2 regions of the Solidesulfovibrio fructosivorans JJ] genome follow, and region 1 is predicted to be linked to the other one. Evidence: predicted binding sites of a transcription regulator. Region 1 holds the regulator's gene; the other holds the start of a gene.
What was found. The regulator HrcA, encoded in region 1, represses chaperone genes, less so after heat shock. The targets are predictions, from matches to a motif close to TGTTAGCACTCNNNNNNNNNGAGTGCTAACA.

Region 1 (4,351 bases):
CGCCGTCCCGGACAATCCGTTTTCTCCCGCATCGCCCCTCCTTTGGTCCCTCTCCGGACCGGATGTCGTGAAGCGGCCAGCCTACGGCATCGACACGGCACAATCCAATACCCTGTTTCTATCCGAGGACGCTTGAGGTATCGAGCACAGCGATGCTGCCCCGGATTCTCCGGCCTCTGACGTACCGGGCTCACGGCTGATGCCCCGTTGACAAAAGTCACGAAAATTCTGTACCGAGACCAAGGAGATCATCAGACGATGCCGACCCGCCTTACCCCCGTGCGCAGCCGCAAACTCGGCGATCTCGTCATCCAGCAGATCCAGGAAAAGATTTCCCTGGGCGTGTTTGCGCCGGGGTCCAAAATCCCCACCGAACCCACGCTCATGGCCCAGCTTGGCGTGGGCCGCTCCACCGTGCGCGAGGCCGTACGCGTGCTGGTCAGCGCCGGGCTTTTGGAAGTGCGCCAGGGCGACGGCACCTACGTGCTGGAGCGCCCTTCGGGCCACGAACCACTGGAATACCGCCTGCGCCGGGCCAAGGCCGAGGAGATACGCGAGGTGCGGCGCATCCTCGAGGTGGAGACGGTCCGGCTGGCCGCCGCCAACCGCAGCGCCGCCGATATCGAGACCATGCGCGAGTGTCTGGAGAAAAAGCAGGCCGCACATGCCGCCGGCGACGCCCACGGTTACGTGACCGCCGACATCGCCTTCCACACCGCCGTGGCCACGGCCAGCGGCAATGGACTTTTGGCCGACCTCTACCGCAGCTTCTGCATGGTCTTTCAGGACTTTCTCGACACCCTTATCGCCGACCGGGGCGTCAACCAGTACCAACACCGCATCCACACGGGCCTTTTGACCGCCATCGTCGACAAGGACCCCGAAGCGGCCGTGCGCTTCGCCCTCGAGGCCATGGACCGCACCACAAACGACGCCCAGGCCCTCGCCGCCCGGTAGCCGTCGCGCATGTCCCGGGGCCGGCTCCGTCGCTTTGCCCGGAGCCTTGGAGGCAGTCGGAAGCCTCGCGGCGATTCGTTTTGAAAACCCCTGTTATTTTGAGAAGATATACCTTCATTTACGCCTCTTCCCTTGACACGCCGTGATCGGATTGTTACTCGTTTGGCACTCTGTTGATTCGAGTGCCAAACTGGGGATGCACCATCATGACGCTTCAGGATCGCGAACGGGACGTGCTGACCACCATCATCGAGGTCTATATCGCCACGGCTTCGCCGGTCGGGTCCCGGGCCGTTTCCAAAATCAGCACCCTGGGCCTGTCCCCGGCCTCCATCCGCAACATCATGGCCGACCTGACCGAGGCCGGCTACCTGGACCAGCCCCACACCTCGGCCGGCCGGGTGCCCACGCCCAAGGCCTTCCGCTTCTACCTCGACACGGTCATGCGTCCCTCGCCCCTGGCCGCCAGGCAGCGCCGCCGCATCGCCGGCGACCTGGCCACGGCCGGGCTCGAGGTGGGCGACCTGTTGCGCCGGGCCTCGCGCGTTTTGGCCGGGTTGTCGCTCCAGGTGGCCATGGTCATCGCGCCCAAGCAGGCCGACGCGCGGTTCAAGCGCATCGACTTTTCCCTGCTGAACCCCGGGCTGATCATGGTCCTGCTGGTGCTCCAGGGCGGCCTCGTGCGCACCCGGGTCATCGAGACCGCCCCCGAGGTCACGGCCGACAACCTCGTCAGCTACGCCAATTATTTGAATGACCTGTTCGGGGACATGACCGTAAGCGAGGTCCGGGCCAGACTCGTGCGCGAACTCGAGGAAGCCAAGCGGACCGTCAACGCCCTGTGCCGGCAGGCCCTGACCCTGGCCAGCTCCGCCCTCGACGGGGAGCGCGAGGCGGCAAGCGAAGTCATCGTCGACGGCACGTCCAACATTCTCGGCCAGCCGGGATTCACCGACGCCGAACACCTGCGCGAGCTTATGCGCGTACTTGAAGAGCGCACGATCCTGCTCGAACTACTGGACAAAACCGCAAACGAGCTTAAAACGGTAATAACCATCGGCGGCGAACTTGACCGCGCCGCCCTGGCCGACGTCGGCGTCATCACCGCGCCCTACGGAGCGGGCTCCCATCCGCTGGGGGCCATCGGCCTCATCGGCCCGTTGCGCATGGATTACGCCAAGCTGGTGCCTGTGGTGAATTTTACCGCCGACACCTTGAGCCGGCTGCTTGACCGGCGTTTTTAACCGAAAAAGCCTCCGCTTGTGTCGCGACCGGTTATTGCCGGCCTTTTTTCGCGTCCAAGCGGGTACGTCCTGGAGGAAGCATGTCACCTGAGCCGAAAAATCCCGAAGACGCCGCCACCCCCGAGGAAACCGGCGCGACCGACCTCTCCCCCGAGGCGGAAATCGAGCAGCTTCGCGCCGAGCTGGCCGCCGAAGCCGACCGCCGCCTGCGCACCCTGGCCGAAACCGAAAATCTCAAAAAACGCCTTCTGAAGGAAAAGGAAGAGTTCCAGAAGTACGCCACCGAATCCCTGGTGTCGGAACTTCTGCCCGTCCTCGACCACCTCGACCTGGCCCTGGCCCATGGCCGGGGCAACGAAGCCTGCAAGGACTTCGTGGTCGGCGTGGACATGACCAGAAAGGCCTTCGTGGACATCCTGGCCCGCCACGGCGTGGCCGAATTCGGCGCCGAAGGCGAGGCGTTCAATCCCGAAACCCACGAGGCGCTGGGCATGGCCGCGCGCCCCGACCTGCCCGACGACGCCGTGGCCCAGGTGGTCCAAAAGGGCTACAGCCTGCGCGGCCGTCTGCTGCGGCCGGCCAAAGTCATGGTCAACAAGGCCCAAAACGCCGGTTAGGACCCCTTTTTTTTCGCCAAAGCCCCTTTACTCGCATGAATCGGGCCTTATATAGCTGCCTGTCACCAGGAAATTATCCGTCCGCAGGACGAGAGACCATACCGGAACCACCAAGGAGGAAAGGCTATCATGGGTAAGATAATCGGGATCGACCTCGGGACCACCAACTCCTGCGTTTACGTCATGGAGGGCAAGGACCCGAAGTGCGTCACCAACCCCGAGGGCGGCCGCACCACCCCGTCCATCGTGGCCTTTACCAAGGAACGGCTCGTGGGCGAAATCGCCAAGCGCCAGGCCGTCACCAACCCCGAGCGCACCATTTTCGCCATCAAGCGCCTGATGGGCCGCAAGTTCGACGGCCCCGAGGTCACGCGCTGGCTCGAGCACTGTCCTTATAAGATCGTCGAAGGCACCGGCGGCGACGCCTACGTCGAGGTCGAGGGCAAGAAGTACAGCCCGGCCGAGATCTCGGCCATCATTCTCGGCAAGCTCAAAAAGGACGCCGAAGCGTACCTGGGCGAGCCCGTGACCGAAGCCGTCATCACCGTGCCGGCCTACTTCAACGACGCCCAGCGGCAGGCCACCAAGGACGCCGGCCGTATCGCCGGCCTCGAGGTCAAGCGCATCATCAACGAGCCCACGGCCGCTTCACTCGCCTACGGCTTCGACAAGAAGTCCAACGAGAAGATCGCCGTGTTCGACCTCGGCGGCGGCACCTTCGATATCTCCATCCTGGAAGTCGGCGACAACGTCGTTGAAGTGCGCGCCACCAACGGCGACACCTTCCTCGGCGGCGAGGACTTCGACCAGCGCGTCATCAACTACCTGGTCGAGGAGTTCAAGAAGGAAAGCGGCATCGACCTGGCCCAGGACCGCATGGCCCTGCAGCGCCTCAAGGAAGCCGGCGAAAAGGCCAAGAAAGAACTTTCCACGGCCATGGAGACCGAGGTCAACCTGCCCTTCATAACGGCCGACGCCTCCGGTCCCAAGCACATGATGGTCAAGCTCACCCGCGGCAAGCTGGAATCCCTGGTCCACGACCTGGTCCAGCGCACCGTGGAGCCCTGCCGCAAGGCCCTGGCCGACGCCGGGCTCAAGGCCGCCGACATCGACGAGGTCGTGCTCGTCGGCGGCATGACCCGTATGCCGCTGGTCCAGAAGACCGTGCAGGAATTCTTCGGCAAGGAGCCCAACCGCTCGGTGAACCCGGACGAGGTCGTGGCCATGGGCGCGGCCATCCAGGGCGGCATCCTGGCCGGCGACGTCAAGGACGTGCTGCTGCTCGACGTGACCCCGCTGTCGCTTGGCATCGAGACCCTCGGCGGCGTGTTCACCAAGCTGATCGACCGCAACACCACCATCCCGACCCGCAAGAGCCAGGTGTTCACCACGGCCGCCGACAACCAGCCGTCCGTGTCCATCCACGTGCTCCAGGGCGAGCGGCCCATGGCGAACGACAACATGACGCTCGGACGTTTCGAGCTGACCGGCCTGCCGCCGGCGGCCCGCGGCATCCCGCAGATCGAGGTCACC
Region 2 (4,351 bases), on a different contig from region 1:
GAAGCGGTCGGCTAGTACATGCCGCCCATGCCGCCCATGCCGCCGCCGGGCATCGGGGGCATATCCTTCTTGGGCTCGGGCTTTTCGCAGATGGCCGCCTCGGTGGTCAGGAGCAGGCCGGCCACGGAAGAGGAGTTCTGCAGGGCGATGCGGGTGACCTTCTTCGGGTCGATGACACCGGCCTTGATCAGGTCCTCGTACTCGCCGGTCGCGGCGTTGAAGCCGAAGCCTTCCTTGCCGTCGCGCACCTTGGCCACGACGATGGAGCCTTCGAAGCCGGCATTGCCGGAAATCTGGCGCAGCGGCTCCTCGATGGCGCGCAGCACGATCTCGATGCCGGCATGCTCGTCGTCGTCGGCCGGCTTGAGGTCGGGCAGGTTCTTGACGCAACGCACCAGGGCGACGCCGCCGCCAGGAACGATGCCTTCCTCGACGGCCGCGCGGGTGGCGTTCAGGGCGTCCTCGACGCGGGCCTTCTTCTCCTTCATCTCGGTCTCGGTGGCCGCGCCGACGTTGATGACGGCAACGCCGCCGACGATCTTGGCCAGGCGCTCCTGGAGCTTCTCCTTGTCGTAGCTGGAGGTGGTCTCCTCGATCTGGGCGCGGATCTGCTTGACCCGGGCCTTGATCTTGTCGGCGTCGCCGGAGCCGTCGACGATGGTGGTGTTCTCCTTGTCGACGAGGACGCGCTTGGCTTTGCCGAGGTCGACCAGGGTGATGTTTTCCAGCTTGATGCCGAGGTCTTCGGACACGGCCTGGCCGCCGGTCAGGATGGCGATGTCTTCCAGCATGGCCTTGCGGCGGTCGCCGAAGCCCGGGGCCTTGACGGCGCAAACCTGCAGGGTGCCGCGCAGCTTGTTGACGACCAGGGTGGCCAGGGCCTCGCCCTCGATGTCCTCGGCCACGATCAAAAGCGGACGGGACATCTTGGCGACCTGCTCGAGGACCGGCAGCAGGTCCTTCATGGAGGAGATCTTCTTCTCGTTGATGAGAATCAGCGGCTCGTCGAGCTCGCAGACCATGCGCTCGGGATCGGTGACGAAGTAGGGGGACAGGTAGCCGCGGTCGAACTGCATGCCTTCGACGACGTCAAGGGTGGTTTCCATGCCCTTGGCTTCCTCGACGGTGATGACGCCTTCCTTGCCGACCTTGTTCATGGCCTCGGCGATGATGTTGCCGATGGTGGCGTCGGAGTTGGCGGAAATCGTGCCGACCTGGGCGATTTCCTTCTGGTCGCGGGTGGGCTTGGCCAGGGCTTCGAGCTCGGCGACGACGGACTCGACGGCCTTGTCGATGCCGCGCTTGATGGCCATGGGATTGCGGCCGGCGGCCACGAGCTTGACGCCCTCGGTGAAAATGGCCTGGGCCAGGATGGTGGCGGTGGTGGTGCCGTCGCCGGCGATGTCGGAGGTCTTGGAAGCGACTTCCTTGACCATCTGGGCGCCCATGTTCTCGAACTTGTCCTCGAGCTCGACTTCCTTGGCCACGGTCACGCCGTCCTTGGTGATGATCGGGGAGCCGAAGGACTTCTCGATGACCACGTTGCGGCCCTTGGGTCCAAGGGTGACCTTGACGGCGTTGGCCAGCTTGTCAACACCGTGTTTCAGCTTCTCGCGCGCTTTGGCGTCGAACAGAATCTCTTTGGCAGCCATGTATGCTCTCCTTCAATAAAGAGTGGAAATTCGGAATGGGGAAACCGGTGGCCTTAGGCCTCGATGACGGCCAGGATGTCGTCCTCGCGCATCACGAGCAGCTCTTCGTCGTCGAGCTTGATCTCGGTGCCGGCGTACTTGTTGAAAAGGACCAGATCGCCCTTTTCGACGTGCATCTTCATGTGATCGCCCTTGTCGTCGAGCTTGCCCGGGCCGACGGCGACGACTTCGCCCTTCATGGGCTTTTCCTTGGCGGAGTCGGGGATGATGATGCCCCCCTTGGTGACTTCCTCCTGTTCCAGCCGTTTGACAAGCACGCGATCGCCTAAGGGTTTGAGCTTCATACAGTGACCTCCAGTGGTATTTGGCAAGTTGGACCGCCGCTGGCACTCACGAGAGGCGAGTGCTAGCGGCGGGCGGAAACCTATCTAACCACATCACGGCGAAAGGCAAGGGGCGGAAGTGAAAAAAAATGGAATGCGGGGCAAAAAAATGAGGATGCCCCATCCGTTCGCCGAGCGGCCCGTCCCGCCTGCGAGGCGCAGCGTACCCCCCCTTTCCGAAAGGGCTTTTTCCCATTAGACTGGCAAAGCGCGGGCGGATTCGATCCTCCCTGTCCGCGATTCGACACGACGAAAGGCACCATGTTGGAAAAAAAACGCCGCCAAACCCGCCACCTGCCCGCGTTCATCCTGCTCGTCCTCGCGCAGGAACCGCGACACGGCGGGGCCATCCACGATGCCCTGGTCAAGCGCCTCCCCGGCCTCAAGATCGACACGGGCGCGATCTACCGCGCGCTCAAGACCCTGGAAGCCGACGGCGAGCTTTCCTCCGTCTGGGACGCGTCCACCCCCGGCCCGGCGCGCAAGATCTACCATATGACCGCCAAGGGCTGGGACCGGCTCGATTCCTGGAAAAGCGAGATCGAAAACCGCCGGGCGATCCTGGGCGATTTCCTCGCGGCCTACGCCGGACTCTCCCGACCCTGACCCGGCGCGGCCGTTTCGCCGTCCCTCCCCTCGAACGCCTTCCCCCGCCGCGCCCGCGTGCCTCTTGACAGCCCGGTATCCGCTCATTACTGTCTCAAACATCTAGATGTAAGTAGCATCTTAATGTTTAAGACTCTGAACCTGTAATCCAGAGGTGTTTCGGATGGATGCGCATCTTAGAGCCGGCATGGCGCAAGCATTATGGTTGGCTTTTTTCCTACTGCCTGCGGGGCTGCTGTTTCTCCTGGTCACGGCCGGTCCGGCCCGGGCGCAGGAGGGGGCGATGAGCGGCAGGGGAAAAGAGGTCGACGCCTACCTGCAACAGATCTTCAAGACGCGCAAAGGGGTGGATACGGACCGTATCCGGCGCAAATGGCTGGATATCCCCTATGCCTCCCTTTCCCCGGCGCAAAAACTGGACATCTACCTGCCGGAAACGGGCGACGGCCCCTTCCCCGTGGTCATCGCCATCCACGGCGGATCGTTCACCGCCGGCGACAAGCGGGATTTCCAGGTCGCCCCCATGCTGGCGGCCCTGGATCGCGGCTACGCCGTGGTGCCGATCAACTACAGGTTGACCGGGGAGGCGCTTTTCCCGGCCCAGATAGGTGACGTCAAGGCCGCCATCCGCTGGGTGCGCGCCAACGCGGCCAAATATTCCCTGCGCCCGGACAGGATCGCCTTGTGGGGCGACTCGGCGGGCGGCAATCTCGCGGCCCTGGCCGGCGTCACCGGCGGGACCGGAGAACTGGAGGACAAGAGCCTCGGAAACGGAGGGCAATCCAGCAAGGTCGCCGCCGTGGTCGACTGGTACGGCCCCATTGACTTTTTGACCATGGGCGATCCGCAGCGTCTGGCGGAAAAAGGCAACAAGCTCATCGGCAAAACGACCCTCGAGGCCCCGCAACTGTACCGGGAAGCGTCTCCCGAGAGTCATATCCATCCGGGGATTCCGCCCATCCTCATCCAGCACGGCGACGCGGACCGGGTCATCTCGGTGTCCCAATCCATCCACTTCGCCGATGCGCTGCGCAAAGGAGCCGGGGAGGGCAGCGTCGTCATCGACATCCTCAAGGGCGCGGATCATTTGGACGAACGCTTTACGACCCCGGAGAATACGGCGCGGGTGCTGGATTTTCTGGATAAATACATGAAGTGAGCCGCCCTCCCCCCGGGCCCAAAGGGGCAAGGGGCGGGAGGATTGTCATGGAAAGGCCCGGGCATGCGTTGCCCGGGCTTTTTCATCCGCGCGATTCTATAAGAATTTCAGGGAGCATGAACGCGCCGCCCGTTCGGTTGCAATGAAGCCGGCCTGACGGTGCGAAAGGGCGGTTTCTTTTGCGGAGAACCTCTTGTGAAAGGAATCACGCGATTGCGCCGGCTGGTGATTTCTTATAAGACGCATAAACTTGACGCTCTCCCCCATGGGGCCTAGAGCTTTTCCAAAGCAGGCGGCCGAAATGCTTTTGGATAGCTCAGCCTCGCGGCGGGGGCGGAGCGTTAAGTCCATGGCGGTCCCTAAACTTTTTTCCGAGGTGCCTATGCTCGACACGTTGGTGTTCGCGACGGTGCTGCTGCCATTTTTGGTCGCAGCCGTGTTGCTCGTTTTGCGTGAGCAAAACGTGCGCAAGGTCATCCTGGTGGCCATGGCGGGGGTGCTCATCCTCGCTTCCGTGGCCATGCTGCGCGGCGGAGCGTTCATTCTGTCGC

Region 2: a site for HrcA is predicted at 2,034-2,064, ahead of groES (co-chaperone GroES). Genes of this name have one in related genera too.

The regions. Positions count from the first base shown of each region.
Region 1 is NZ_AECZ01000013.1:72,803-77,153, reverse strand. It holds gene DESFRDRAFT_RS10895 (substrate-binding domain-containing protein) at 1-32, opposite strand, end outside; gene DESFRDRAFT_RS10890 (FadR/GntR family transcriptional regulator) at 259-957, shown strand; gene hrcA (heat-inducible transcriptional repressor HrcA) at 1,164-2,201, shown strand; gene DESFRDRAFT_RS10880 (nucleotide exchange factor GrpE) at 2,282-2,818, shown strand; gene dnaK (molecular chaperone DnaK) at 2,948-4,351, shown strand, end outside.
Region 2 is NZ_AECZ01000021.1:23,593-27,943, reverse strand. It holds gene groL (chaperonin GroEL) at 12-1,652, opposite strand; gene groES (co-chaperone GroES) at 1,706-1,996, opposite strand; gene DESFRDRAFT_RS14310 (PadR family transcriptional regulator) at 2,297-2,641, shown strand; gene DESFRDRAFT_RS14305 (alpha/beta hydrolase) at 2,925-3,800, shown strand; gene DESFRDRAFT_RS14300 (NADH-quinone oxidoreductase subunit 5 family protein) at 4,183-4,351, shown strand, end outside.